3 regions of the Neomicrococcus aestuarii genome follow, and region 1 is predicted to be linked to each of the others. Evidence: riboswitches for the same ligand, from Rfam matches in the RefSeq annotation. Region 1 holds a riboswitch; each other region holds the start of a gene.

Region 1 (10,958 bases):
AGCTAGCCCTAAATCTGCGAAGAGATCCTACGATCCGCGTCGGGCGGTGCCACCATTTCTTGCCGACGATTGATCCTAGATGATGATTGGTAATTCGAAGTTCTTCCATCCGCATCCGTTGGAATTCGGGTGAACCGCTTGTAATGCTCATATCTGTCTCGAATTTGGTATTTCGAAGAACTGCGTTGGGACGACTTTGGGAGAGGAATAGCCAATCGTCGCCGCCCCAAATCTTCATGGGGTCAGGAACGGGAACGTATGCATTTCGTCGCATTGCCATGAATGTGCCAAAACCAATCGCCACATGCTCATACGTCGCCAAACGGTGCGTTATCTTAGCCGTCGACTTCTGATTGATGATGGAACCGTCGATTCCGATCATCCCATATAGGCCTCTGTCTAAGATCTTGGCGCAGTAGTCGAAAATTTCGTCATCAAAGCGAACATCGTCGTTGACAATAGCAAGGTACTTTCCTTGCGCTTCTCTTGCGCCCAAGTTCCAGGCGGGGTTCACGAAAATGTTCTCGTCCTGTTGTAAGACGCGTACTTTGGGCGACTCCCAGAACAATGGCGTCGATGAGTTGTTAATAACTAGAATCTCAAGAACTAGTGGATGCTTAGCGCACTGATTCACTATCGCGCGCAGATCTCCAGAGCGTTGCAAAGTCGGGATAATGACAGAAAAGACTTCTAAGCCCACGCTATTATTCACATTTGGATTCTATTTATGGATACTTCAGGAAGAGCTTTTGTGACAGAAAACCGTCCCACAAATGACATCGTGAAGTACTTGGGACCGTGGCCCACTAAAGCGTGACCGTACCCTTAGGCGTCTCAAACTCCACGGACAGAATGCCCGGAGCGCCGGAAGGCGCCACAAACTCCACGGTGACTTCTTCCACCACATCGTCGGCCGGCAAATCAAGCCATTCGCGTACGCGCGAAGCGGAGCCTGCAATGGTGATGCGGTCGATGCTGCCCACGGCTTCGAGCGCCCCAGACGGGTGCAGCTCCTTGGTGCTTTCGTCCCAACGGAGAAGGTAAGGAACCTGCGGATCAGCGATCACGTCATTGATGCCGATCTGCTGCCACAAGAGTTCACGGCCGTCAGGGAAGCGACGGTTGCCGGGGACGGAGCCGCGGCCGAGGCGTTCCTCGAAAGGTGCCAAATCATCGACGGCGATGACCCAGCTCATCCATCCGCCGCCCATTTCGGAGCGAGCGCGAACGGCCTGACCGAAAGGCGCCTTCAAAGAAGACGGGTGGTCCAAGACCTCAACGACTTCGAGGTACTGGCTGTTCTTCAACGGGAAGATCACATTGCGCGTGCCGAATCGCGGGTGAACACCGCCTTTGACGAACTCGAGTCCTAGCGCCTCGGAAATCCGGTTGGCGGTCTTCTCAAGTCCGTCAGGGCCACATGCATAGGAAACGTGATCAAGTCTCATTGCTCCATCTTGGCACTTACAGAATTGAGGCACGAATTAGGGTGGCCTAAGTTACATCGTGATGTGAAGTGACGAAAGATTGGAGGCCCAAAATTCGTTGAGCAGTATGAAGCAATATTGGCTCTGGCTTGAAAAGCCTCGATCCACCAGTGAAAATGAACTAGGTCATGAGTGCCAGCAGATAGCCCCGGCTTGCTGGCCGGCAACCCTCCAACCGCGGTGGGGTGCCCCGGGTGAAGACCAGGCCCTGCACGAAGTGTGCAGGACAAACGCGGTGCAACCATTCATGGGAGCACCCTCAGATTTTTGAGGAGATGGACATGTCCCAGCAATGGAACTTCGAAACGCTTCAGATTCACGCAGGTCAGACGCCCGATCCCAGCACGGGTGCTCGCGCGCTCCCTATTTACCTTTCCACGTCCTTTCAGTTTCCGAGCGCCTCAACGGCGGCCGCCCGGTTTGCACTGCAGGATCTTGGACCTATCTACACGCGCATTGGCAATCCCACGCAGGACGTGGTGGAGCAGCGCATCGCAGCCCTTGAAGGTGGAGTCGGCGCGCTCTTGCTGGCGTCCGGTCAAGCAGCCACAACCTTCTCCATCCTGAACTTGGCTGAAGTTGGCGATCACCTCGTTGCGAGCCCGTCTCTCTACGGTGGAACGCAGAACCTCTTCAAGCATTCGCTCAAGAAGCTTGGCATCGAGGTCACCTTCGTTGAGAACCCGGATGACATCGAATCGTGGAAGCAAGCCGTCAAGCCCAACACCAAGGCCTTCTTCGCCGAGACCGTCTCCAACCCTCGCCAGGATGTTCTGGACATCCAGAAGGTCGCTGACGTTGCTCACGAAGCTGGCGTCCCGCTGATCGTTGACAACACGCTGGCCACACCATTCCTCATCCGTCCTATCGAGCACGGCGCGGACATTGTGGTGCACAGTGCAACCAAGTACTTGGGTGGGCACGGAACCGTTATTGGTGGCGTCATTGTGGACTCCGGCAACTTCGATTTCGGCAAGGATCCAGAGAAGTATCCGGGATTCAACACCCCTGACGAGTCCTACAACGGCTTGGTTTTCGCGAGAGACTTGGGCGTCAACGGTGCCCTTGGCGCCAATCTCGCTTACATCCTGAAGGCACGCGTCCAGTTGCTGCGTGACCTCGGCTCCTCGCTGAGCCCTTTCAACGCCTTCATCATTGAGCAGGGCTTGGAAACGCTGAGCCTGCGCATGGAACGCCACGTTTCGAACGCGCAGCAGGTCGCAGAATTCCTTGAAAGCCACGAACAGGTAGAAAGCGTCCAGTACGTAGGTCTACCCTCGAGCCCGTGGCACGAGCTTGGAAAGAAGTATGCGCCGAAGGGCTCGGGCGCCATCGTGGCGTTCAACATCAAGGGTGGCAAGGACGCAGGCCAGCTCTTCGTTGATTCGCTGGAACTGCACTCCCACGTGGCGAACCTCGGCGACGTTCGATCGCTCGTGGTTCACCCCGCTTCCACCACGCACTCCCAGCTCACCGAGGAAGAGCAGCTACAGGCTGGCGTGCACCCGGGATTGGTTCGCTTGTCAGTGGGAATCGAGAACATCACTGACATCATCAATGACCTCAAGCTCGGCTTCGAGCGCGTCCTGAAGGGTCGCGATCAGGGGATTCAGACAGGCCCAGTGGTTGCAGGGGAGAGCGCGTGACCTTGACGATTAGAGAGATCGACTCGCAAGAGCAGCCCACCCCCGACGGTCACCTCCAATTCGTCGAGGTGGGGGATTACACCTTCGAAACCGGTGGTTACCTGCCGAACGTCAAGCTTGCGTTCGAGACGTGGGGAACGCTGAATGCGGACGCGTCCAATGCGGTGCTGTTGCTTCACGCGCTCACGGGTGACACCCACGTTGCACGCGGCGAGTCGGCTGAACCCGGATGGTGGGATCAGCTCGTAGGCCCTGGCGGGATTGTTGATACCGACCATTACTTTGTGGTGGCTCCCAACATGATCGGTTCTTGCTACGGATCCACCGGTCCGGCCTCGATCGCTCCGGACGGTCGACCGTGGGGGAGTCGCTTCCCCTTCACCACCATTCGCGACTCAGTGAATCTCGAGCTGCGTTTGGCCGAGAAGCTGGGAATCACCAGGTTCCACGCTGTTCTGGGTGGTTCGATGGGTGGCGCGCGAGCTCTTGAATGGGCTGTCACGGCGCCGGAAAAAGTAAACCACTGCGTCGTCGTTGCGGCATGCGCGAAGTCCACCGCCGAGCAGATCGCTTTCGCTCAGGCTCAGACGGCCGCGATTCGTTTGGATCCGCAGTACCGTTCCGGGGATTATTACGACGCCGCCAGCTCGCCTTCCGCGGGTCTCGGCATTGCCCGGCGGATTGCGCACGTGACGTACCGTTCGGAGATGGAGCTTGAGGCGCGCTTTAGCCGTCAGAACCAGCATGAGGAAAACCCGTTCGACGGCGAAACCCTCGCGCACACGCGGGGTCGTTACGCCGTGGAAAGCTACCTGGACCACCAGGCCAACAAGTTAGTGGATCGCTTCGACGCAAACTCGTATGTGGTATTGACGGAAGCGCTCATGAGTCATGACGTTGGACGCTCGCGCGGCGGGGTCGAAGCGGCCCTGACTAGCGCCGATAACGTTCACTTTATGGTGGCTGCTGTGAACTCGGATCGGCTCTACTGGCCGGCTCAATCGGATGAAATCGTTAACCACGTTTCACACGGCGATGGAGTATTTATTATTGACTCCCCAATCGGGCATGATGGGTTCTTAACGGATATCCATCAACTCGGGCCGGTGCTCAATGAACAGGTTTTCAGCGCCAGCAAGGCGCCGCAGGGCAACTGACGAAGATTCTTCAAACGAGGGACGCGGCGGGTTATTACGTGCCTCTGGATTTATAACAGCAACAGTTACCGCGGTGCTGATGTCCGGTTGCGCTAGTGATCAAGGCTCTGTCTCCGTCGGCCCGGGTTCGGCAGGCGGAAGCTCGGTCTCCCAAGCGCCAAGCACGCCTCAGCCGAGCGCGTCCACACCGGATGTATCCGTGGACCAGTCGCTGGTGGTGACTCATGCAGGAGCAGTTCTTACTGCCGTTCAGCTGGTCGAGCAAGGTGTTGCAACCGGAGACCGTCTTGACGTGCCCGAAGGCACCGCTGCCTTGGTGGATCTTGGTGACGATCAGAAGCGCCTGTTTGTCGCTGCGCACGTGAGCGAGCCAGGCGATGACGGAGTCCTATCCACAAAGGACTTCAGCGCTATTTTTCGCTTAGTTCAGGGCGATTCCATCACGTACTTCGACGGGGATGAGCAACAAGAATTCACTGTCACGTCGAGTGAGCCGGTCGAGAATGAAGGCGTCTTGACGGTTCCCGAAGCAAGCGCGGAGATGAGCGCGCCGGAATCACAAACCTTGATGCTGATGACGGTGGAATCCGGAGGCGTTGTCTCCGAGGCCGATTATGAAGGCCGCTGGGTGGTCACGGCAGAATCTGCGCAGGAGGACTAATCTCCGCGCGAAAATCTGGTTTAGACGCCTAAAACTTATACGGGTTAGATGCGGTTGATTGGTAATTCCGGACAAGCGAAACAATCAGGATGGTTGCGGTGGCGACGATGACAACGGCAATAACGGTGATGATCCCTAGGACCCAAATAATGGGCTCAATGCTAAACATGGTGGTTCCTCAAGCAGGGTGTTCGAAGACCCAATCGGGGCTCCTCTAAATCCACTATAGACGTAGTGGAGGGCTAAATCTATATCCGAGGGATAAAAGAAATCGTGCCGAAACTAGGGAACCGACGCAACCCCGTGTGGAACTAGAGATCGCGCAGAATACGCGAGCGAGCGTCGTCGTACTCCGCAGCCGAAATCGCTTGAGAATCACGCAAGGCATCCAACTCCGCAAGCCGCTCCTGAGCGGACTTTGGCGCACTATTGCGCAGGTTGTTGCCGAACTGCCCCGCAATGTCAGTCTGCATTGTGACGGGATCGTAGCCCTGGCGCCGGGCGGCGGAGGCGTTGCGGACCATCACCACAATCACAAAGATGAAGGCAGCAACAACCAGTAAGCTCACCAGCCCAAAAATCAGAGGAAACCAGGCTGGGGGTCCAAAGCTGTCTGCTCCAAACATGAGAATTCCTTTGTGTTGTAGGGGGCTGAAGGGATGCCGACTAGCTGTCGGAAATAGCGTGGCCCGGAGGCATAGCGCCACCGAAAACCGGGCTGGCGGCAGGGCGCTTCGCCGTGATGCCGTCACCGCTGGACTGGTGACGAATACGGCGAACCACCCACGGAACCAAGTGCGTGCGCGCCCAGACCAGATCCTCCGTGCGAGCCGTCCGCCAGCTCTTAGCAACAGCGGGCTTAGCCTCAAACGGCTTGAGCGTATGCTCCACGCCCAAAGAATCAAGGACCATCGCGGCGATGGTGTGGTGGCCCACGGCGGAGAAGTGCAGCCGATCCTCGGCCCACATCTCTGGCTGCTGCAGGTCGCGAAGAGCCCACATGTCGGCCACGATGGCGTCGTGACGCTGGGCTACTGCGCGCAGATTCTCGTTGTAGATCGCCACGCGACCGCGCACAGATCCCAGCACGGGGGTATTTCCAATATCGGGGCCGGTGAACACCACAATGGTGGCGCCGGAGGTTCCCAAGATGCGGACCATGGCATCGAATCGTTCGGCGAGCGCGTCGGGATCCGCGCCGCGGCGCAATGAATCATTTCCGCCGGCGCAGATGGTGATGAGGTCCGGCTTGAGTTCGAGTGCGGGGGCTACTTGCTCGTCCATGATCTGCTGGAGCAAGCGGCCGCGAATGGCCAAGTTGGCGTACGCGAAATCGTCCACGCTCTGACCAAGTTCTTCAGCCACGCGGTCCGCCCAGCCACGATGTCCACCCGGTGAATTCTCATCAGGATCGCCGATTCCCTCGGTAAAGGAATCTCCGATGGCTACGTAGCGGCGCCAAGGGTGAGTTTCGGTAGTAAGAGGTACGGGTGGAATGGTGTGCTGAAGAGATACATCGTTCACGCCTTCATACTTGCACCTATTACGCCGCGTAGGGAAGTGGCAGAGTTTGCGACCTATACGTGAGAATGGGCACGAAAGCCCGTTAGCACTGTTGCCCACGCGGCAAGAATGGTTGAATGTTCAATATGTCTGAAAACACGCAATACGCTGCCGGAAACCTCGGCGAAGATCTTATTGTCCAGTGGTCCAAGCCCGAAGAAGAGCGCGCTGGCACCCCACTGCTGGTGATGTTCCACGGCTACGGCTCCAACGAAGCTGATCTCATTGGCCTGGCACCACACTTGCCCGAAGAATTCACGATCGCATCCTTGCGTGCCCCCATGCGCGAAGGCATGGGTTACAAGTGGTTCAGCCTGGTGCACACCCCGGACTACTCGTTTGATCAGGTCAAGAACTCCGTGAACCTCGCACTGAAGTGGCTCGATGAGGTCAAGGCGAATCACTCCAAGATTGTGCTCTTCGGCTTCTCGATGGGTATGGCAATGGCCACCTCGCTCCTGCGCCACCGCCCAGACGAGTACGAAGCTGTTATCGGTTGCTCGGGCTTCGCCATTGACGCCCACGGCGACGACTTCTTCAATGACGCTGCCGTAGCCGAGCGCAAGCCGCCCATGTTCTGGGGCCGCGATCAGCAAGATCCAGTGATCACCCAGGACAAGGTGGAATACACCAACGAGTGGTCACGCGCTCACGTGGACCTGACCAAGATCAACTACTCCAACATGATGCACTCCATCTCCGCTCAGGAGATCGCGCACATCAACGAGTACCTGCGCGTGAAAGTACTCTCCGCGTAAGTTTCCCCAGCGCTGACGTGCAAGCCTGAGAGTTAGTTGGCTTGCGCTTCAGACACAACGCGAATTGCGTGGCCGTCGAGTTCCACCACATCACCGTGGCGAACTTGGCGGCCGCGGCGCGTTTCAACCTCGCCATTGACATTGACGGCACCGTGCTCGATGAACGCTTTGGCTTCCAGACCGTCCTCGGCGAGGTTAGCAAGCTTGAGCAACTGCCCAAGTCGAATGGATTCGTCGCGAATAAGGATGTCATCTGGGTGAGAAGTGCTCATGAGTAAGAGTTTAGAAGAAACCACGGGCGCCACTTCGCCACGCGCCTCGCGAGCCACCTCGCAAGGCCCTTCGCCCGCGTTGCCGCTGGCGTTCGCCGCGTTCGCCGGTGCGCTCATGCCCGTGCAGGGACTCATTGTGGGCCGCGCCGGAACGCACATGGGAAGCGTGCTGTGGGCGGCAGTGGTATCGCTGGGTACGGCGTTCGTCCTGCTGCTGGTCACGTCGCTGTTTACCGCGAAGGGCCGGCAAGCCTGGGCGCGAGGCGTGACCATCTGGAAAGAACGCACCATCCCTCGCTACTTCCTGCTCGCCGGCGTGATCGGTGCGTGCTACCTCATGATCATGGCCGCCGCGCTGGACACCATTGGGCTGGCAATCTTCGCAGTCTGCATCGTCGCCATGCGCACCATTTCCTCCATGGTGATCGACATCAAAGGCTTCAGCCCCGCAGGAAAGCAGCCACTGACGAGGCAACGTGCGCTCAGCGCCGCGCTGCTACTAGTCGGGGCCGTCGTGGCTTCCTCCGGTGCCGGCGCCCGCGCCGAAAACTCACCCATGACCTGGGTGGTGCTGGTGCTCTCGGCCATTATTGGCGCGCTTCTTTCCGTGCAGCAGTCCATGAACGGCCACGCTGGTAAAGCGTACAAATCCACCACCACCGTCACCGCCATCAACAACCTCGTGGCCGTCGTGACACTTTTGATTATTGGAGTGATCCTCGCACTTCTTCACGTGCCCGCCGCCTTTGCGCAGCAACCGCCAGAGTGGTGGCACTTCCTCGCCGGCCCGCTGGGAATCCTGTTTGTCACCACCGGTATCACCCTGGTCCCGATCCTGGGTTCCTTGCTGACCGGAATCGGCTTGGTCACCGGACAGCTGGTGGGATCGCTGCTCCTCGATTACCTCGTAGCGCCCGAACACGTGCAAGTCACCGAAGTGCTGGGAGTGGCAATCACCGTGCTCGCGATCATCGTGGCATCATTGCCCACGCAGCGCTTTATTAAGCGCCGCTAACTACCAGTAGGCAATTACAGCTAAACAAGAGAAAGCTGATCCGGCGTGACCACTGCAGCTCAAGAGCGTTCCATTCCTACCCCGCTAGGACTTCTGCTCGCCACAGTGGCAGGTATCGCGATGCCCGCTCAGGGCCGCGTCAACGGCGCCCTTGCCGCAGAGCTCGGTAGCGGCACGCTCGCGGCGCTCGTCAGTTTTACGGTAGGTCTGGTGATCGTGGGCCTCGGCGTCCTCATCTTTCCCAAGAGCCGCTCTTCCATCAAGCAGCTGCCCACGTTCCTCAATGAAAAGCGCTTCCCTTGGTGGTACATGCTCGCCGGTGTCATCGGCGCCTACTTTGTGTTGGGTCAGGGCCTGACCATCACGCTTTTGGGAGTCGCGCTCTTTACGGTGGCGAACGTAGCGGGTCAAACCATCTCCGGGCTTTTCACGGACGCGATCGGCTTCGGCCCCGGCGGGAAACGCCCCATCACGGGCATCCGGTTCATTGGTTCATTTCTGGCGATCGTGGGCGTGCTCTGGGCAGTCTGGCCGAAAATCGCGGTGCAAGGAGCCAGCGGTGACTGGCTGCTCCCGGTGCTTTTCCCGCTCTCCGCAGGTCTGCTCTTCGCCTTCCAGCAAGCCATGAACGGCACCCAAACGCGCTACTACCGCACGCCGTTACCAGCTACCTTCTTCAACTTTGCCGCAGGAACGCTAGCGCTCGGCGTCGTAGTTCTCATCACGTCCTTCGGCAATCCGCTACCGGGCCACTTCCCAACTGAGTGGTGGATGTACCTCGGCGGCGCCTTCGGAAACGTATTCATCGCCACGGGCGCTATCCTGGTCCGCCACATGGGCGTGCTGCTCACTGGCTTGGGACTCGTCGCCGGCCAGCTGCTAGGCAGCCTAGCCCTGGACTTGTTCGCGCCCGTCCCCGGATCCGTCGTAGATGCGAATACTTTGTGGGGGACCGCCCTCACGCTCGTGGCCGTGATGATCGCCAGTATTCCGTCCAGCGCGCGCATGCCGTGGGAGAAACGCTAGTCTTAACGGGTGCGCCCAGCTGGCGCACGCTCGTCCCGTCACCGCATCACCCGGATGCGAACGCCGAGCACAATCAACCGCAGAACGGACCGCATCCAGCGGCCGCGTTACTTTTGGGAGCGTATTTACATGGCACCTCAGTCCACCCTCGACCTGGTTATCTCGCTGGCGAAGCGCCGCGGATTCGTCTTCCAGGCCGGTGAGATCTACGGTGGTTCCCGCTCCGCCTGGGACTACGGACCACTCGGTACCGAACTCAAAGAGAACATCAAGCGCGAATGGTGGCAGAACTTTGTCCGCGGACGCGAAGACATGGTGGGCCTAGACTCCTCCATCATCTTGCCAAAGGCCGTCTGGGAAGCCTCCGGACACGTCGCCACCTTCACGGACCCACTCGTGGAATGCACCAACTGCCACAAGCGTCACCGCCAAGATCACCTCATGGAGGCGTTCGAGGCCAAGAAGAAGCGCCCAGCCACGGGCATGGAAGAAATCGTCTGCCCAGACTGTGGCACGCGCGGCGAATGGACCGAACCACAGCTGTTCTCCGGCCTCATGAAGACCTACCTCGGCCCCGTGGACAACGAATCCGGCCTGCACTACATGCGCCCGGAAACCGCCCAGGGCATCTTCGTGAACTTCAACAACGTCCTTACGGTCTCCCGTAAGAAGCCGCCGTTCGGCATCGGCCAGATCGGTAAGTCCTTCCGTAACGAGATCACACCCGGAAACTTCATCTTCCGCACGCGCGAGTTCGAACAGATGGAAATCGAGTTCTTCACCGCTCCTACCGAAGCTGACGAGTGGTTCAAGCGTTGGGTTGAGGACTGCTGGAACTGGTTCATCGACTTGGGCATTAACCCAGAGAACATGCGCCGCTTCGACGTCCCTGAGGACGAGCGCGCGCACTACTCCGCCGGCACCATCGACTTCGAGTACCGCTTTGGCTTCTCCGGAAACGAGTGGGGCGAGCTCATGGGCGTTGCCAACCGCACCGACTATGACCTTTCCAGCCACTCGAAGGCTTCCGGCACGGACCTCGCGTTCTTCGACCAGACCTCGGGCGAGCGCTACACCCCGTTCGTGATCGAGCCGTCCTTCGGCTTGACCCGCTCCATGATGGCGTTCCTCGTGGACGCTTACACCGAGGACGAGGCTCCGAACGCGAAGGGCGGCGTGGACAAGCGCACCGTCTTGAAGTTGGATCCGCGTTTGGCTCCCGTGAAGGCTGCGGTTTTGCCGTTGTCCCGTAACGAGGATTTGTCCCCGAAGGCGAAGGATTTGGCGGCCCAGTTGCGTAAGCAGTGGAACGTTGATTACGACGACGCTGGCGCGATCGGCCGCCGTTACCGCCGCCAAGATGAAATTGGTAC
Region 2 (7,585 bases), 1.2 Mb from region 1:
CCGAGGCCGCTGGTCGCGACCGCTACGACATCCGCATCTACGCCATGCAGACCATCATCACGGGTCCGGACACTGCCTCCGCGCAGGCGAAGTTTGAAGACTTCAAGCAGTACGTGGATCCGCAGGGCGCCCTGGCTCTGATCTCCGGCTGGATGGGCGTTGACCTCTCCCAGTACAACCTCGACGACAGCATCGGTGCGAACGTGAAGTCCAACGCCATCCAGTCCTCCGTGGAGACCTTCCAGAAGGCTTCCGGCGACGACGGCAACCCCTGGACCGTCCGCCAGCTTGCCGAATGGGTGGGCGTGGGCGGCTTCGGCCCCATCACCGTGGGCTCCGGCGCCGAAGTGGCGCAGAAGCTCGTGGAGTGGGTTGACGACACCGACGTTGACGGCTTCAACCTCGCCTACGCCATCACGCCAGGCACGTTCGAGGACGTTGTTGAATTCGTGGTTCCTGAGCTTCAGAAGCTCGGCGCGTACCAGGCCGAGTACCAGCCGGGATCGCTGCGCAACAAGCTCTTCGGTAAGGGCGACCGCTTGCAGTCGAACCACCGCGCTGAGCAGTTCCGTTTGAAGGATTCTGTAGAGGCGTAAGCGGTTCGCGTTGAACCATTGAATCCCGGCTTTCACACCTGGTGTGAGGCCGGGATTTTCATTTCCTAGGTGGTCGTTAAATGGCGGATGGCCGGCACACACTCCGGCCATCCAGTTCCCATTTCTTGCCCGTCACCAGGGGCACTATTAACACTACGAGGCCGTTTCGGCGAAGTCGTTAGCCGTTTGTCTATAGTTTTGTATCAGGTGGTATTTCTTAGAGCTCGATGCCGCGAATCGGCACCGTGACTTCGAGCCGCCACGTGGAATTCGTCTGAATGACGTCGAGCTTTCCGCCCAAGCTGGACGTGCGGTCGCTGATACTTCCCAAGCCCAATCCGGCGGAGGGGCTCTTAGTGCTAAAGGATCCGTTGCCGTTGGTCGCGCGTGCTTTCTGGTTCTCAATCTTGAGCAGCACATTCCCGTCAACAACCTCAACGCATAGCGTGCAAGAGCTCTCCGGTGCCGCATGTTTGAGGATATTGGTAGTCGCTTCCTTGAGGATGCGGTGCATGGCCACCTGAATGCGACGGGGGAGGGCGTCGAGGTCGCCGCTGGTCTTCTCAATGACGCGGAACCCGATGGATTCCAACTGCCGCGAGGCCTGATCGATGCTTCGGCGCAGCGTGAGCGTCGAAGCGCCGGTCGCTGCAGACTCCTCTTCATGAGTGAGCGACTTGTCTGAGAAGTGCGCTTCCTCCGAAGACTTCAAGACGTTCAACAGCAAGCGCAAGTCTTGAAGAGTATTACGGGCGGATTGGCCAATAACTTCGAGGGATTGTTTCGCCAGCTCCGGATTCTTCGAGAAGGATGCCGCTTGAGCCTGCATGGCGATGATGGTGATGTCATGAGCCACGATGTCGTGGAGATCTCGAGCGATGGAAAGTCGTTCCGCCGAGCTCGCTTCGATCTGCCGAATCCGCATCTCCTCGAGTTCGGCATCGTGCCGCGCCTGAGTGTTCCACCCGCGTCGAATCAAGGTGCCGATCAGTGCACCCACGGCCAAGAGGGGGATGCTGAAGTACAGAATGGGGCGGTCGTCTGGCCAGGTAGACCAGATTCCGATAGACCACGCCGCGCAGGCTGCCACGAAGGCGCCAATGAAGATGCGGTTAGCTGTTGCCACCAAGACTGCGAAGATCAGCGGCGTCACAATGATGGCGTAGCTGTACTCATGAATGGTCAGAGACAGCGCCAAACCGCTCATGGCGATAACGCCGGCAACGGTGGATCGAATCCACATGAAGCCCGTGGCGGCAAGGAACACCAAAGCGGCATTGGCGCTATTGGAAGTCCGTGAACGTATGTCAGGGTCTTGCTCAACAAAGAGCGTGACGATGTCAGTGGCGGTGTAAGCCACCACGATGATCGACACGATGCTGAGCGTGAACTTATCTACTTTCCGCGCGCGAAAAAACTCACGAACCGCGTTACTCAGTGCGTGATAGGCGGTTTGGAAGAAGGAGGAAGAGTCCACGGATAAGACTTTACGGAAGTAGTCAACCCGTCTTGAAATCACGGCTGACTAGCGCCGATGTGAATCAGAGGAGAAGCAAGCCACCGTGGAGTGTGTGAGGCGAAAGTGACTCGCTGCGCTATGAAGTCAGCCGTTCGTAAGAACGAGCTGGACGGATCAGTGAAGATTTAGCGTGGGCACATTGCGCCGTAAGTGCGGCAGAACCACTGAGAGATGTCCCAGGAGTAGCCGGTCGGCATGATGATGCTCTTGGAGCTGATGCTGGTGGTAGGGACTTCGAGTGCGGTTGCGGAAGCTGGAAGTGCGAAGGCGGCTACGGTGATGATGGCGGCTGCGGCGAAGCGGGAAATGGATTTCATACCTCTAATTGTCCCAAGTCTTAATATCGACGCAATTAGCCATTCGTCTAAAGTTTGCGGCGAACGGCGTGTCTACAATGACGCCATGCTTGATGCTCCCGCAGAAGACGCCCCCATCCGAGTTCTCATCGCCGACGACGAGTCGCTCATGCGGCAAGCTTTCCGCACCATCATTGACATTGCCGACGGTTTTGAGTGTGTGGGTGAGGTCCGCAATGGGGCTCAGGCGGTGCATCACGTGGAGCTTTTGAATCCGGATGTTGTCCTCATGGATCTTCAAATGCCGGAGATGGATGGAATTGAGGCGACGGCGAAGATCGTTGAGAAATTCCCGGACGTGAAAATTTTGGCGGTTACAGCGTTCTCTTCCGAAGAATATTTGATTCCTGCTTTGCGCGCTGGCGCCGCCGGGTATTTGGTCAAGGACACCACACCGGAGTCCATGCTGTCTGCCATTCGTTCCGTTTATGCGGGGGAATCGGTGCTTTCCCCGGCCGTGAGCCGCAAGCTGGTGGCCAAAGTGATGTCGCAGCCGGCGACAAACGGGCTCGGTGCGCAGCGTCCCGAACTCGGCGACCGAGAACTCGAGGTTCTTCAGTATCTTGCCAACGGTTACAACAACGCTGAGATCGCAGCCCGCTTGGGCTATTCGGAAGCGTCCGTGAAGTTGTACTTGAGCCGGGCGATGGCCAAGCTCAACGTTCGCGATCGCGTGCAGGCATTGATTGTTGCTATGCAGTGGGGTCTCGTCACTCCGAATTTGGACCGCAACTAGTACTAAAGCCTGAATAGGTACGACGACGTAGCTTCAGTTACGCGATGAAACCTCGCCTTAGTTGCGAATTATTTCGAGCAACATAATTCTTGAGTTGCGTTATCGAAGAATCTGCGATTAGCTAGAGCCACAACAACACACCATCAAGAGCGACCGAGAGACCTGGCTCCGTGACGTCGCAGCAACCACCTCTTTGGAGGCCGGTGCTACCGCCAGGACCGATGGAGACTGCCTCATTTCGCCTCGGTCCAACCTTTGGAAAGACTTTCAAAGTTATGGTCCTGTCGTGGGTAACTGCGAACGAAATCGGTGCGTAATCCTCGGATAAAACCGAGAGGATCAGCAATGCGATTCAAGACCTTGGCATTCAAAACGTCTGCCACTATCGCCGTATTGGGGCTATCACTGACGGCTTGCAGTAGCAGCGGAAGCCCGAGCAGCGCCACTAATCGTGCTAGCGAGGACGGGTCTCCGGTAAGCGGTGGAACATTCACCTACGCCGAAGTTACGCCGATCAATAACTGGCAAACTCAGGCTGCTCGCTTCTATGAGAAGGCCAACGTGCTAAATAGCGTTCTGGACCGCTTGACCTACTACGACCCAGAGACCGGCGAAATTGTCGGCTGGATCGCCTCCAAGTTCGAGAGCAACAAAGCGAAAACGGAGTACACGTTCACGATTCGTGACGGTGTGACATTCTCGAACGGTACCGCACTCGATGCTGCCGCAGTCAAGGCAAACTTCGATGCGCTTGGTTTGGGCATCGAATCTGCTCAGATCCAGCCGAACGTGGACTTCTCGGCATACAAATCTTCAGAGGTTGTTGGCGAGAATCAGGTTCGAGTAACGCTCAAGCGCCCGGACGCTAATTTCCTACGGGCAACGACCTCGGTAACGGCAGGGCTTGTTGCGCCAGAGACATTGAAACTCGACAATGCTGGTCAGTCCTCAATTTCTAAAATCGTTGGCTCCGGGCCGTTTGTTTTCAAATCTGAAAAGGCTGACGAGGAAGTCGTTTTCTCAAAACGGGCGGACTATAAGTGGGCTCCCGAAACCGCTGAAAACCAAGGTGCGGCTTACATTGATGAACTGGTGATCAAGTATCTGCCAGAAGTTGCTCACCGCGCGGGCGCTGCGCAGTCCGGTCAAGTGGATCTCGTTCGTGGTCTCCAACCCGTCGATGAGCAGACCCTCACGGCTGGGGGCGGAACGGTTTACCCTGCATCCGGAATTGACTTGACTGCCAATATGGCCGCTGTACGCATCGGATCGGGAAAGCTTGCCGATGTTAAGGTGCGCCAAGCACTCCAGGTTGGAATTGATCGACAAGCCATTAAGGACACCGTTCTTTCTGACTCATATGAAATCGCCGCCTCAGTGGTGAACCACAAGGCGCCAGGATTCGTGGACTTGTCTGCTGAACTTGCGTATGACCCGGAGAAGTCTAAGAAGTTGCTCGATGAAGCCGGCTGGAAGGTTGGTGCCGACGGTATTCGGGAGAAGGACGGGAAAGACTTAGAAGTGACAGTCTCCTCGTCCAACAACTCCGTTGTGATCAAGCCGGCTTTCGAGCTTATTGAACAGCAATGGCGTGCGATTGGCGTGAAGCTGGTGAACAGGGCCGGCGACAACACGTTCTTGACTAACGCCTTGGTGGATCCAAAAATTGAATTCTTTGGAACGCGGCAGTTTGCCTACGGCGGGGTCGGTCCGGTCTTTGGCCCAGCAACAAATACTCAAACCCTCAATGCGGATGAAGCACTGAACGCGCTGTTCCTCAAGGAACAAGCGGCCACTACTGAAGCCGAACATTTGAAGCTTGTAGGAGACGAACAGCGGGCGCTCGTTACGGAGAAGGTCTTGTCGCTTCCTTTGTGGGACGAGGTTCAGGTTTACGGAGCGAACGAGAACGCTCACATTGAATTCACATCGGGAACGGCTCCTATTTTCCAGGGTGCCTGGAAGTCTGAAGGCTAGAAACACGTGTCTGGATTCATTCTGAGAAGAATTGCTCAGTCCATCTTGGTTATTTGGCTCGCCTATACCGCAGTTTTCCTAGCTGTGCAGGCGTTGCCAAATGATCCGGTGACAATCTTCTTGTCCACAGATGCATCGGCAGATCCCGCAACGATTGCACAAATGAAGGCTCATTATGGCTATGACAGGCCACTTCTTGAGCAGTACTTTTCTCAGCTGGGCGGTTTGCTAACAGGAAACTTCGGTTACTCCTTGTCTTCTGGAACGCCCGTTGCAGAGCGTATTGCGGAGGTAGCGGGCTCTACTCTGTGGCTTGCCTCGAGCGCCTTTGTCTTTGCTGTGGTTCTTGCCCTAGTGATCGTCACAGTGGGGACGCTCTCGAAAAGCGAATGGATCAAAAAGGTGTTCTTGAACTTGCCGCCTTTGATGGTCGCTATTCCAGTCTTTTGGTTAGGGCTAGTTTTGCTCCAGATCCTGGCCGTCCAGCTGGACGTTATGTCGCTGTTTCCTGACGGGTCATTCTTGTCACTGGCCGTTCCGATTTTTGTTCTGGCCGTGCATCTCAGCGCTCCGATTGCTCAAGTCCTCTTCAAGAGTGTTCAAAGCATTCAGCAGCAACCATTCGTGGACGTCCTGCGCGCAAAAGGTGCCAGCGAATCATGGATCTACTTTCGCCACTTGCTAAAGAACGCAGCTCCTTCCGCGTTATCGATCGCGGCAATAACTATTGGAACGCTACTGGCGGGATCAGTCATCACGGAGACAGTCTTTGCGCGTGCTGGATTGGGGCAGCTGATCCTGAACGCTGTGACGGTTCAAGACATACCTCTAGTTCAAGGTTTAGTGATTCTCATGGCTGTGGCCTTTACAGGAGTAAACCTCCTTGTGGATCTCATCCATCCAAAACTCGATCCGCGAATCGTTACGGCAGGCTCACAGTCGGCCCGTGCGCTCGCTGCCTAAGAGGAGCTATAAGTGAGCGTTTTAGCTGAAACAGTGATAGTTGAGGAACCGCGGCCAGAGCTTGACCCGGTCCCGGCTGTTCCCGCAAATGGACAGAAACGTAATCCAATCCGTGGCTTGATCTCGCAGTGGTGGGTTCTCCTGCCGCTTGCGGTTTTGGCCCTCTGGGCACTAGCCCCGGGATTATTCACGACGCAAGATCCCATTGATGGTGTACCACTAGACAAGTTTCAGGCCCCAAGCATCCAGCATCTATTCGGTACAGATCATCTCGGCCGAGACGTGTTCACCCGCGTGGTCTATGGGACATCGCAAACCTTCCTTACGGCAGGTATCGCCGCGGTTATCGGTTGTGTCGCGGGCGTTTCTCTTGGATTAGCGGCTTCAACCCTTGGCAGATTTGCCGACACGGTTGCTATGCGTGTTGTCGACGTAATTTTGTCCGTTCCAGGATTTCTCATTTCGTTGATTATCGTTACCGCCACGGAACCCGGCCCACTATCTCTCGGAATCGGCGTGGGAATCGCATCGATTGCGATCTTCGCAAGACTCGTCCGAACTGAAGTCCTACGCGTCCGCTCGAACGACTACATCAATGCAGCACTCATGAGCGGAGGGTCGTACTTCACCGTCATGCGAACCCACATCTTGCCGCACGTTATCGGTCCCGTTCTGGCGTTGCTGGCGGTTGATCTCGGCGGAGCAATTTTAGCTATCTCGGGTCTTGGCTTTTTGGGGTTCGGCTCGCCACCGCCTACACCTGAATGGGGTTTGCTGATTGCAGAGGGACGGCAATACATCGCCGTCGCCTGGTGGCTCACCACGCTCCCGGGTCTAGTGATTATTGTGACCGTCATCCTTTTGGCTGCACTTGGCCGAAGCATCAACAAAACCTTCCGCTTCTAGGACTACAGGAAATACCAGATGTCTATTCAAGAAAAACAAGCGGGAGGGGTGCTGAGAGTTAGCGAACTCTCGGTCCAGTACGCGCAGGGTTATGAAGCTCTCAAGAATGTCACTTTGAACGTTCCAGATGGACAGATCGTTGCGATTGTCGGGGAGTCAGGTTCTGGAAAGTCCACCTTGGCGAAGACTCTTATAGGTCTCTTGCCGCGAGATGCGACTGTGAACGGTCGGGTTGAAATCGACTCCGAGAACGTACTCGAGTACACGCAGAATGAATGGAGAACTCTTCGAGGTGTAGGTATCGGACTGGTGCCCCAAGACCCGGGAGCTTCATTAGATCCGGTCAAGACAATCGGCTCACAAATTATCGAGGTCTTCAAACTCCATCCAACACGTTCGGGCCCGCGCTCGAACTGGCGCAGCAAAGCAATCGAGCTTCTCGAGAGTGTTGGCATCGATCGTACGGAACACCGTCTATCCCAATACCCCCACGAGCTTTCAGGTGGTCTGAAGCAACGAGTTCTCATCGCTA
Region 3 (10,958 bases), 1.2 Mb from region 1:
ACTTCTGCTAATTCTGAGCCTGAGGTCAATGCCTTGAGTGATGAAGCAAAGTATCAGAATCTTTCTGACCAGTTTGCTGAAGTGTTTGCACGAATCGCCGAAGGAGCCAAGGACCGAGAGCTCAATAGGGAGCTTCCATTCAAGCAAGTTCAGTGGCTAAAGGATGCCGGATTCACCAAAGTTCGTGTTCCAAAGAAGTTTGGCGGCGAACCCATCAGTCACGAACATCTGTTCCGGTTGTTGATTGACCTCTCGGCCGCCGACTCCAATGTTTCGCACCTCTTGCGATCGCACTTTTCGTTCGTGGAAACCATTTCTCGCGAACCTGAAGAGTTCCAGGAACGCTGGTATGCCCGTGTTTTGAATGGTGAGATTTTTGGCAATGCGGCGACCGAGCGCGGAGGAAATGCCCTCGGCACAACCAATACGAAACTTGTTAAACGGGATTCGGGCTGGGTTCTGCAGGGTGAGAAGTTCTATACAACCGGCTCAATCTTTGCCGACTGGATTGTGGTTATGGCTACCACGGACGGAGTCGAGGGGCGCCAATACGCAATAATCCCGCGTGAGGCGCGGGGAGTGACAATTTTGGATGACTGGGATGGGTTTGGTCAGCCGCTTACGGGCACCGGCACCGCAATTTTCGATGATGTTTCAGTAGACGAGGAAAACATCATTCAGCGTCGCCCCAGTTCGACTCTTGAACCGGCGTTTTTCCAGACATGCTTGCTTGCCGTTCTTGTTGGCATCGGGCGTGCTGCCCGGGATGAAGCCGCCAAGATCGTTGCATCCCGGACACGAACTTTCAATACAGGCTCTGGCGCGGCATTCAAGGACGACCAGCTCATCCAACAATTGGTTGGAAAGCTCGCCTCAAATGTCTTTGCGGCACAGTCGATCGTTGAAGCAGCAGCTAGGAGCTTGGATGCGGCAAATGATCCGTCATTAAAGCTCACACCTGAAGAGGGCTATTTGCGGGCGGAACTTGCCGTACAGCAAGCTCACGTTGCCGTGCCGAAACTGATCCTAGATGCGACCAGCGAACTGTTCGACGTGACAGGTGCGTCAGCGGTATCAACGTCCAAGGCGCTGGATAGATACTGGCGAAATGCGAGGACGGTAGCGACGCACAACCCAGTTGCATTCAAGGCACGCTCTGTAGGGGACTTTTACATCAACGGCACTATTCCGCAGGGCCTTAACGCCATTGGTGACGCCCCCAACTCCTCAGCTTCAAAGGAGACTTCAAACTAAATGGGTACTTTTGACTCGCGGCCACGTCTCGCGCTGTCCGCATTCTTGATGAATACCTCTAGCCACATTCTGGGGGGATTGTGGCGCCATCCGCAGGCGCAGCAACACCGCTTCTATGATCCTCAAATTTGGGTGGATCTCGCGATTAAACTCGAAGCCGCAAAGTTCGATTCTTTGTTCTTCGCGGATGTCGTGGGACTCTATGGGGATCACGAGGGTGGCTGGGCATCACATGTTCGTAAAGGACTACAGATTCCAACGCACGATCCCCTGATTCTGCTTGCGGCCATTGCAACGCATACCGAGAACATTGGTATTGCAGCCACTAGCTCGGTCATTCAGGCTCATCCGTTCCAGTTTGCGCGTCAGATGTCCACGCTCGATCACATTTCAAACGGCCGCGTGGGTTGGAACATCGTGACTAGCGTGCTCGCTAACGCACACCGAAATTTTGGGGCTTCAACTTTGCCCGCACATGATGATCGGTACGGCTGGGCCGAGGAGTATGTTGCTGCCGCGTACAAGCTTTGGGAAGGGTCTTGGGACGACGACGCTCTGTTGGCGGACAAAGAAAAGGGAATCTACGCAGATCCTTCTAAGGTGCACAAGATTAATCATCGAGGTGACTACTACTCGATTGATGGTCCTCACTTGGCACTACCAAGCACCCAGCGCACTCCTTTCCTGTTCCAAGCGGGTTCATCGCCGCGAGGCGTCCAGTTCGCCGCAACACATGCAGAAGCCACGTTCCTCTTTGCGCCACATCCTGAATATGTGCGGAAGAAGAATGCTCAGATCGTTGAACAGCTCAACAAGGCAGGGCGCGAGCGTCAGGACATTAAAGTCTTCGCTGGGCTCTCGTTTGTTGTTGGATCGACTGAAGCTGAGGCAAAGCAGCTTGAAGCCGAGTACGACGAGTTCCTTGACCTACACGCAATCATTGCTCACATTGGTGGCGGCCTAGGAGTGGACTTCGGTGGGCTCGATCTTGACACTCCGATTGGGGAGGTCCAGACGGAGGGCGCGCAGGGCGTTTTGGAAGCTGTCTTGGCATCAACGCCCGGACGGAACCCGACTTTAAGGGACCTCGCCTATTACAGGGCTAAACAACAGCAAATTGTGGGCACGCCTGAGCAAATTGCAGATGCTTTGATTGAATGGCAAGACGCTGGCATAGACGGACTGAACGTCATGAACCATATACTCCCAGGCTCATACGACAATTTCATTGAGGGTCTGCTTCCGGAACTTCAGAACCGCGGGATCGCCCAGCGAGAATATGCGCCAGGGTCACTACGGAACAAGATTTTCAATCGAGGGGATAAGTTGCCGGATAGTCACCCTGCTGCTCAGTACCGTGGCATTTTTGACGACTTATCGGCAGAAGCAACAGTTGTCGAGAAGAGCGTGTTTAGCTCGCAAGAGAGCTAAAAATCCTGCCGGACGACGGGGAGGAGGAGCTGTGGACCGAAATCGAGACACCTCCGAAAGTAGGTTCACAGCTTTCACTCCTTCCTACCCAATGAGTTAGCGTTTCCGAATTCGGAAGATGGCGTTCTTGACCAATATTCTTCGACTTATTTCCTGTTGCGTGTCAAAATATTTACCTCAATGGCCGAATGCGTTTGCTTTTTCAAATATTCTGCGATTAGCTAGATCTGCAACATAAACCATCAAGAGCGACCGAGAGACTTGGCTCCGTGACGTCGCAGCAACCACCTCACTCGAGGACGGTGCTACTGCCAGGACCGATGGAGTGCTTTCATGCTTTCTCTGATTGACCAGCCGAGCTGTTGTGGGGTTCGGCTTGCTCATCAAAATTGGCTGCATTCGCTCATCGGAACGATGAAAGGAAAGCCATGAGTGAGCAACACTTTTCCGCAAATTTGGTCATCGGCACCGAATACCAGCAGCTGCAGCGCAGGTTTGCGCCGATCTTTGCGCGGATCGAAGAAGGCGCACTAGCCCGCGACCAAGAGCGCATCCTGCCGTTTGAGCAGGTCAAGTGGCTTGATGACGCCGGTTTTGGTTCGCTTCGTGTGCCGGCGGAGTTTGGTGGCGCTGGAATCTCGCTCGAAACCCTCGGCCGGTTGCTCATTGACTTGGCCGCAGCGGATTCGAACGTGGCGCACCTCTACCGTTCACACTTGGGGTTCGTTGAATCGATCCGCGCGTTTGATCCAGCTCGTCGTTCCGAATGGTACGGCCGAGTTTTGCACGGTGAAACAGTCGGAAATGCTTCCACCGAAAAGGGCGGCAATGTCATTGGAACCCTGAATACGGTGATCACTAAAGCGGCGGATGGAACGTGGCGGTTGAATGGCGAAAAGTTTTACTCCACGGGGACGGTCTTCTCTGATTACACTCGCGTCTCTGTAGCGGTTGAAGGTCGCGAGGGCAGAAGCTTTGCCCTCATCCCCATCAATGCCCTCGGCGTCTCCGTGTTCGATGACTGGGACGGCTTCGGTCAAAAGCTCACTGGTACCGGCACTACCGTCTTCACGGATGTTGTTGTTCCTGACAACCTGATCTTTGAGCGCACCGTGGGCACGCTCGAGGCCATTACCGAAGCAGCCTTCTTCCAGTATGTCCTCTTGGCGGTTCTTGCGGGTATTGCCCGCGGAGCACGGGATGCGGCAGCAGCCCTCGTTGCTACTCGCAAGCGCACTTTCAACACGGGAAGCGGCCTGCCGTTCCGTGAAGATCCGCTCATTCAGGCCGAAATTGGCAAGATCGCGGCGAAGGCGTACGCGGCAGAAGCCACCGTGGTGGCTACGGGGCGCGAACTCGATACCGCGCTCAACGAAGCTCTTGAAACCGGGGACATCAGCGGCGCTCACCGCAGCGAGCTTGCGATCGAAGCTGGCCAAGTGATCGTTCCGGATCTGGTGCTTGACGCCGCACAGTCGCTGTTCTTGACGGTTGGCGCTTCGGCAACGAGCACCAGCAAGGGCTTGGACCGCTTCTGGCGGAACGCGCAGACGGTCGCGACGCACAACCCCATCGCTTTCCGCGCTCGCAGCCTCGGCGACTACTACATCAACGGCACGATTCCCGTGGGCCTCAACGCCATCGGTGACGCGAAGTCGGAAACGAACCAGGCCGCCAAGCCGGAGTAATCACAGCAAGCACAACTCCATAGATTTGCGACGGCGCGGTGGATGGTGGGCATTCGCGGAGCTGAACATGGTCAGGGACGCAGGCTGCGCCGTCGTAATTAGAAATAAGTAGGGCGCGAACCCGGAACGGAAGGTTCGCGCCCTACGGCTGTGAAAAATTCTAACTAGCCAACGATCTGGATCGAAGAGCCCCACTGGAAGTTCTCGTAAGCAGGATTGACCTGGAGAGCCATGTGCAGGAGCTGGAAGCCTTCGAGCTCGCGAGCGTGGTGCAAGCCGCCGACCTCGATGGCGCGCATGTCGGCGTCGGAGATCAGGGAAACCACAGCGGCGCGGGCCTCAGCGGAATCGGAAGCAACGAAGACGTCGAGTGGCTGGCCGTTGATCTTGCCGGAAGCAAGGTTGCCAGCGAACGTGGTGTTGAAAGCCTTGACGAACGTAGCGTTTGGAGCAAGCTTTGCAAGCTCTTCAGCAGCGGAGGTGCCAGCAGGAACGGTGAGGGAATCGAAGGTTTCGAAATTGACTGGGTTGGAGATGTCGATGACGATCTTGCCGTCAAGAGCGGAACCGAGGGAAGCGACAACTTCCTTCGAGGCGTCGAATGGAAGAGCGAGGATCACGATCTTGCCAGAGACCTTCTGCTCAAGAGCAGCACCGTTGACAGCGCCGCCGAGCTCGGTTGCGAGCTCCTGAGCCTTGCCAGCCTCACGGTTGAGGATCTCGAGGGAACGGTCAGCTGCGACGACGCGCGAACTAATTCCGCGAGCCATGTTGCCTGCACCGATGATGGTTACGTCAGCCATGTTTGAACTCCGTTTCGAAAAGAGCGAGGCGATCCACGCGAAGAAAGTTTTGAAAATGTTGGTCACGGAGAGTGTAACTAGCTTGAATATTCAACTATTACCGCGAATTTTTGTGATCTACACCCTATGGTAAAACCGTTGCTTGCGTTGCGTCGATGGGCTGGGAAGTACCGTTAGTACGACGACGCAGCTCGCCTCCAGCGGTAGGGTGAGGGACATGAATGATCCAGAGGTCATTAAGCGGCTACTGACGATCCAAGGTCGGTGGGCCGTGGTGGGCCTGTCTAATAATCCACGACGCGCGGCGCTGGGTGTCTCGAAGTTCTTGATCGATCATCTTGGCATGGATGTAGTGCCGGTTTCCTTGAAAGGCGACGACGTTCACGGTCGCCAGGGTTACAAGAAACTCGCCGACATTCCGGGACACATCAACGTGGTGGACTGCTTCGTGAACTCCCAGAAAGTGGGAGCCGTGGTGGATCAGGCGATCGAGATCGGCGCGGACGCGGTATGGCTGCAAGTGGGCGTGATTGACGAGGCGGCTGCCGAGCGAGCCCGCGCCGCAGGACTAGACGTGGTCATGAATACCTGCCCCGCCATCGAGGCGCCGAAACTCGGACTATAGGGCTCGGAGATCTCGCAACTTCGCGTCGTAAGACGCGGAGGGTCTGAAGCGTCGGACGAATAATGTGTACTTGAGGGTTTCGCCCCTCGCACCTACGTGCAACTAGTACCTACACGCCACTCGACGAACGAAGACCTCACTCATGTTCCTTGAAATCCTCTTGAGGATCCTCCCGCTCTTTTTGGGAATCCTCGTTGGTTTCTTTTGCAGTTCGTGGTCGCGATTCAAGAACGCAGAACCTGGCATTAGCGCCTTCGTGTTCTTCGTGGCGCTGCCGGCGTTGCTGTTCATCCTCACGGCTCAAGCTGACCTCTCTCAGGGAATCCCGGCCGCCGTCACTCTCGCTGTGACTCTGGGAACGCTGGTCTACTGGGCTCTCGTGTGGCTATTCTTTTGGATTACGAACAAGCGCAACGACACGGTGGACCTCAGCTCATCCATGGGAGCGGCCTTCGGCAATGTGTCCTATCTTGGCATTCCGTTGGTCATGGGAATCCTTGGTCCGGTGGGCTACTTGCCAGCCGTTATTGTCCAACTCATCCACAACATCATCTTCATGGTGGGCTACCCGCTGATCCACGGCATCCTGACACCCGAAGGTTCGGGAAGCCGATCACGCCAATTCGGACGTGCGCTCAAGGGCTCGCTCTTGAAGAACCCCATCATGTGGGCGGTGCTTTTAGGCTTCGCAGTGAACTTCATTGGCTGGCCCAAAGACGGGCCCATCATCGAGTTCGCTGAACTCATGTCCGCCGCAGCTTCACCCGCAGCGCTCTTCGCTGTGGGTCTGGGGCTTCGGCCATCGTTCCAAGCGATCCGCGGGGGAGAGCTCAAGCTCGGCCCAGTTGCCTTTGCGACCGTCGCGAAGCTCGCACTCTTGCCAGCCATTACGTTTGTGGCAATCCTCGCCGTCGGCCAGCCACTCTTCGCAATGGGGAACGGTCAAGAGTGGATCTTCACGATCCTCATCATGGCCGGCATGCCCACCGCTGGCACGGCCTACGTTCTGGCTACGTCCACTAAGGGCGACGCCAACCTCGTAGCGGCCACCATCCTGGGAACAAACCTCTTCGCGGCGCTCACGCTACCGCTACTGGCAACTCTCACGCTGTCCTAGCGCCGATTCCCAACCACGGAAGACGAGGGTGTCCGCAAGGCTGCGTCGTCGTACTGGAAAAAACTAGCCATCCATGTCCGCAAGGCGCGCGCGGAAGAACAAGTAAATTCCGTACGCCATCAGCCCGGCGCCGATGAACGCCAGCGCGGGAACGCCGAAGGACTGATCCTTGATGGCCTTGAGCGCGCCGTCGAAACCAGTGGATTCCTGCGGATCATTCTGAACCGCCGCAACAATCACCAACAACCCCACGGCCGCAAGAGTCAGGCCCTTGGCCACATAACCGAGCACGCCCAGCACCCGCGCCGCACCGCGAAGCGCGCCGCTGCGGGGGAGTGACAGGTCCTTCTCAAAGCGACGCGTCACGCCCTTGAACACGTAATAGCCGCCCACAATGATGATCACGGCGCCGCCAACAATCAGCAGCAACGGCCCGCCAGGAAGCGAATTAATGGTGGTCGTGGCACCCGCCGCAGTCTCTTCGCTGTCACTCCCGGCACCGAAAATGAACTGCGCAAACACCACCGCCATCGCCGCGTACACCAAGCCCGTACCCACGTTCTTGAGCACCCGGCCCACCGTAGACACCGTCCGGTCATCCTTCGCCGCAAGCGGATCCTTCACCGAATCCTGAGCCGCGCTCTTTAGCTCGTCCGCCGACAAATCGCGGATGCCATCGCGCCCCGTGGGGCCGAAGAAGGACTCCGAAAGATGCCACAACGCCAAAAACGCGCAACCAATCAAACACGTCCACAACAGCACCGGACCAAAAGACTGCTCCTTCAACAGAGCAACAGCCCCCGACTGATCCGCGTTACCGCTACCCCCAAAAGCCACGCTCCACGCGAGAACACCAATGAGCAAATGAAGGATTCCGCTGGCCACAAACCCCAGCCGCGCCAACCGCTCAAACCAAGGATGTTGGGACGCGCGCTCGGCGGCGTCAATGGCCTTCTTGGTGTGGTGCTGGGCCCGGTCCATATTGCTCACGGCGACTCGATTCGGTTCTAAACTCAAGAAATGGATGCGCAAAAACTAGAACAATTCTGCCTCAGTTTTCCCGGCGCGTACGCGGATTTTCCATTTGGCGAAGAGTACGCGGTGTTCAAAGTTCGTGCGGGCGCCGGTGCGGGGTCCGCGGAAGTGCCCGGCAAAATGTTCGCGATGCTCATCAACGGCAATACTCGCCTGAACCTGAAGTGCGATCCACCCGTTTCCGAAGCACTGCGCGCCGAGTATCCAGCCATCACCCCGGGTTACCACATGAGCAAAAGGCATTGGATCACCGTTGAATTCGGGGCGCTCGAGGATGAGTTTGTGCGCGAGCTCGTGGAGGATTCCTATGATCTGGTGGTCAGCAAAATGACGCGCGCGCAGCAAGAGCGTTTGCGGTGGCGAGGGCTCGCTGCGAACTAGGCTGGAACCATGATCTTTATTGTTGTGAAATTCAAGACCCGCCCCGAATACACCGAGAACTTCATGGAACTCGCAGCGGATTTCACCTCCGCCACCCGCGCCGAGCCCGGCAACAAGTGGTTCGAATGGTCCCGTTCCGTGGAGGAGCCGGACACGTTTGTACTGGTGGAGGCCTTTGAGAATGACGCCGCGGGCGATCACGTCAACAGCGACCACTTCAAGCAGGCCATGATCGACTTGAAGCCGGCCCTCGTGGAGACCCCGCACATCATTTCCCGCACCGTGGACGGGGATGACTGGGATCGCATGGGCGAACTTCGGGTTGACTAGCTCATGAGTTTTCTCGGGGACGTGGCGGCGCGGGCGATTCACCCTTTGCGGGTGCGCTTGCGCCACACGTTCGCGGGCCAAACCGAGGGCGTTCCCGCGTGGGAAGACGCCCTCGATCGCGGGGATGACGCGGGCTATTTCGCCCCGACTTCCGCCACCTGGCACGTTCACGGCGGCATGACGCCGATCGCCGCGGGCATCAAAGCGTTGCTGCTGCAGGCTTTGCACCCGGGCGCGCTCGCGGGCGTCGCCGAACATTCCGACTACCGCGCGGATCCGCTGGCCCGGCTTGCCGGCACTATCCGCTGGATTTTCACGGTGACGTACGGGGACACGGCGGCGGCGCAACAGGCGTGCGCCTACGTGCGTCGTCGTCATGAACCCGTCACCGGAACGTATGCTTCGGCAACCGGCGAATCCCTCGAATATTCTGCGAACGACGCCACCCTAGCCCACTGGGTCCACTGCGCGTTCGCCGAAGCCTTCCTCACCGCGTACCAGGACTTCCGCGGCCCCATCCCGCTCCCGCCCGACGCTCTCCCCGGCGAATCCGGCGCGGACGCGTACGTTCGCGAGTGGTCCGTGGCCGGGACGATGATGGGGGTTGCCTCGCCGCCGCGGTCTCGCGCGGAGCTTACCGCGGCTTTACTCCAATACGACGACGATGCCCAGCTCTCCGGCGGCCCACGCGTCCGGGAGGTAGTCCACTTTTTGCAGCAGCCACCTTTGGACCCCATGCTTTTGCCCGGGTATCGCTTGTTATTTCTTGCGGTCGTCAATTCACTCACGCCTCGGCAAGCTGAGCTCCTCGAGTTGCGCCAATGGCCCGCGTTCTTGCGGCCGGTGTCCAATGGACTGGCGCGCTTTGCTCTCGCCGTGGTCCAAGTCGCGCTCCAGAAGGTGGGGCCTTCGGAACTCGCGGCACGTCGTCGTCTTCGCCGCCTCGGCGTGCTCTGAGCGCGCCCACTTCTGGCCGCTCCGCGCTTCCCCCGCGCCCGTCCGCGTCCCTCCCCGCGCCCCCTCTTCCGCGAGTTGCCAAGTTAACGCGGTGTTTGGCTCCTCAACGGCGTTAACTTGGCAACTGGAATCAGGGTCGCCGCCGAAGACCCTGTGGAAAACGGCTTCCTGCCTGAAATTTCGTCAATTATGGAGCTATGACAAGGCGTCGCGAACTCCCGCGCGAGCTTCAACGTGCCGTCTTCACCCGTGAGCAACTGGAGAAGAGTGGCTTTCACGGCACGCGTGTGGATGCGAAAGACATCATCCAGACTGCTGTTCGGGGACTTTATGCCCACTCAAGCCTGGAGATTACCGAGTATTCTCTCCTGTGGACTCTGCAAAAGTTGTACCCCAAAGCCTGGGTGAGTCACTTCAGTGCGGCTCGAATGCACGGTCTTTACACGCCAAAACACCCGGCCGATGTCGCGGTGCACCTCACCACGCTGCTCGGCGAACCTCGGATACGTCGCGATGGGATCACGTCCTACCAGTCAGGCCACCGCGACAGTGAACTGTCCCAGGTTTAATGCCGCTGTTATGCGGGGAGCGGCTCTGGGGTGAGGGCCGCGTAATAGGTCGCCTCGAACTCGTCGGGGCTGACCATTCCAAGGCTACCGTGAAGCCTTCGGTTGTTATACCAGTCGACCCATCCAGCGGTCGCGAACTCGACGTCCGCGATCGTCTTGTAAGGGCCGTCGTGGAAGATCGTCGTGCGCACACACTCGGCCTTGTAGAGCCCGTTAACCGTCTCCATCAGCGCATTGTCATACGCATCACCCACCGACCCAATCGATGCGGCGATACCCTCCAACGCGAGATGCTCGGTGAGCATCACAGACGTATATTGAGATCCCGCATCTGAGTGATGCCGCAGCTGCCCAGGGCCGACTCGGTGGCCTTGCCGGTCACGTTCCCACAACGCCATGCGCAACGGGATCATGACCAGGTCGACATGCTTGGTGGTCTGGACATGCCAGGCCACGATGCGTTGCGAAAACACATCGAGGATGAACGCAACATATACCCAGCCCGTCCAGGTGCGGACGTAGGTGAAATCAGTGACCCACGTGTGATCAGGCCGCGGGGCAGTGAAGTCCCGGTTCAACAGGTCCCCGGCACGGATCCCGTCCTTCGCACGGATCGTCGTACGGATCGCTTTCGATCTCGTGACGCCCGAGAGTCCCAACGCCCGCATGGCGCGGTCGACTGCACCGCGGGAGACGTCTGGCAAGGCGGTACGGCGGATTAGCGCGGTCATCTTCTTCCGCCCGTACAACCCCTCCGGAGTCATCCGA

What was found. A riboswitch is a leader RNA that binds a small molecule or an ion and turns the genes downstream of it on or off. The one in region 1 is predicted to bind S-adenosylmethionine.
Region 2: another riboswitch for S-adenosylmethionine. It lies ahead of HD598_RS06170 (ABC transporter substrate-binding protein); the one in region 1 lies ahead of HD598_RS00985 (bifunctional o-acetylhomoserine/o-acetylserine sulfhydrylase).
Region 3: another riboswitch for S-adenosylmethionine. It lies ahead of HD598_RS06140 (acyl-CoA dehydrogenase family protein); the one in region 1 lies ahead of HD598_RS00985 (bifunctional o-acetylhomoserine/o-acetylserine sulfhydrylase).

Annotation. Positions count from the first base shown of each region.
Region 1 covers NZ_JACHDR010000001.1:222,383-233,340, forward strand. The annotation lists gene HD598_RS00975 (glycosyltransferase family 2 protein) at 1-712, opposite strand, end outside; gene HD598_RS00980 (VOC family protein) at 807-1,448, opposite strand; SAM riboswitch class IV at 1,612-1,726, shown strand; gene HD598_RS00985 (bifunctional o-acetylhomoserine/o-acetylserine sulfhydrylase) at 1,769-3,133, shown strand; gene metX (homoserine O-acetyltransferase MetX) at 3,136-4,290, shown strand; gene HD598_RS00995 (hypothetical protein) at 4,370-4,951, shown strand; gene HD598_RS01000 (hypothetical protein) at 4,980-5,120, opposite strand; gene HD598_RS01005 (SHOCT domain-containing protein) at 5,263-5,577, opposite strand; gene HD598_RS01010 (SGNH/GDSL hydrolase family protein) at 5,618-6,475, opposite strand; gene HD598_RS01015 (alpha/beta hydrolase) at 6,601-7,272, shown strand; gene HD598_RS01020 (RNA-binding S4 domain-containing protein) at 7,305-7,544, opposite strand; gene HD598_RS01025 (DMT family transporter) at 7,543-8,559, shown strand; gene HD598_RS01030 (DMT family transporter) at 8,605-9,585, shown strand; gene HD598_RS01035 (glycine--tRNA ligase) at 9,715-10,958, shown strand, end outside.
Region 2 covers NZ_JACHDR010000001.1:1,394,784-1,402,368, reverse strand. The annotation lists gene HD598_RS06190 (LLM class flavin-dependent oxidoreductase) at 1-596, shown strand, start outside; gene HD598_RS13755 (sensor histidine kinase) at 814-2,073, opposite strand; gene HD598_RS06180 (hypothetical protein) at 2,241-2,432, opposite strand; gene HD598_RS06175 (response regulator) at 2,518-3,207, shown strand; SAM riboswitch class I at 3,345-3,435, shown strand; gene HD598_RS06170 (ABC transporter substrate-binding protein) at 3,553-5,184, shown strand; gene HD598_RS06165 (ABC transporter permease) at 5,191-6,147, shown strand; gene HD598_RS06160 (ABC transporter permease) at 6,160-7,053, shown strand; gene HD598_RS06155 (ABC transporter ATP-binding protein) at 7,072-7,585, shown strand, end outside.
Region 3 covers NZ_JACHDR010000001.1:1,382,645-1,393,602, reverse strand. The annotation lists gene HD598_RS06150 (acyl-CoA dehydrogenase family protein) at 1-1,254, shown strand, start outside; gene HD598_RS06145 (LLM class flavin-dependent oxidoreductase) at 1,255-2,685, shown strand; SAM riboswitch class I at 2,922-3,012, shown strand; gene HD598_RS06140 (acyl-CoA dehydrogenase family protein) at 3,114-4,373, shown strand; gene HD598_RS06135 (NADPH-dependent F420 reductase) at 4,538-5,176, opposite strand; gene HD598_RS06130 (CoA-binding protein) at 5,385-5,801, shown strand; gene HD598_RS06125 (AEC family transporter) at 5,944-6,918, shown strand; gene HD598_RS06120 (DUF1206 domain-containing protein) at 6,982-7,899, opposite strand; gene HD598_RS06115 (MmcQ/YjbR family DNA-binding protein) at 7,939-8,334, shown strand; gene HD598_RS06110 (putative quinol monooxygenase) at 8,344-8,664, shown strand; gene HD598_RS06105 (oxygenase MpaB family protein) at 8,668-9,621, shown strand; gene HD598_RS06100 (hypothetical protein) at 9,819-10,190, shown strand; one part of gene HD598_RS06095 (IS3 family transposase) at 10,199-10,958, opposite strand, start outside.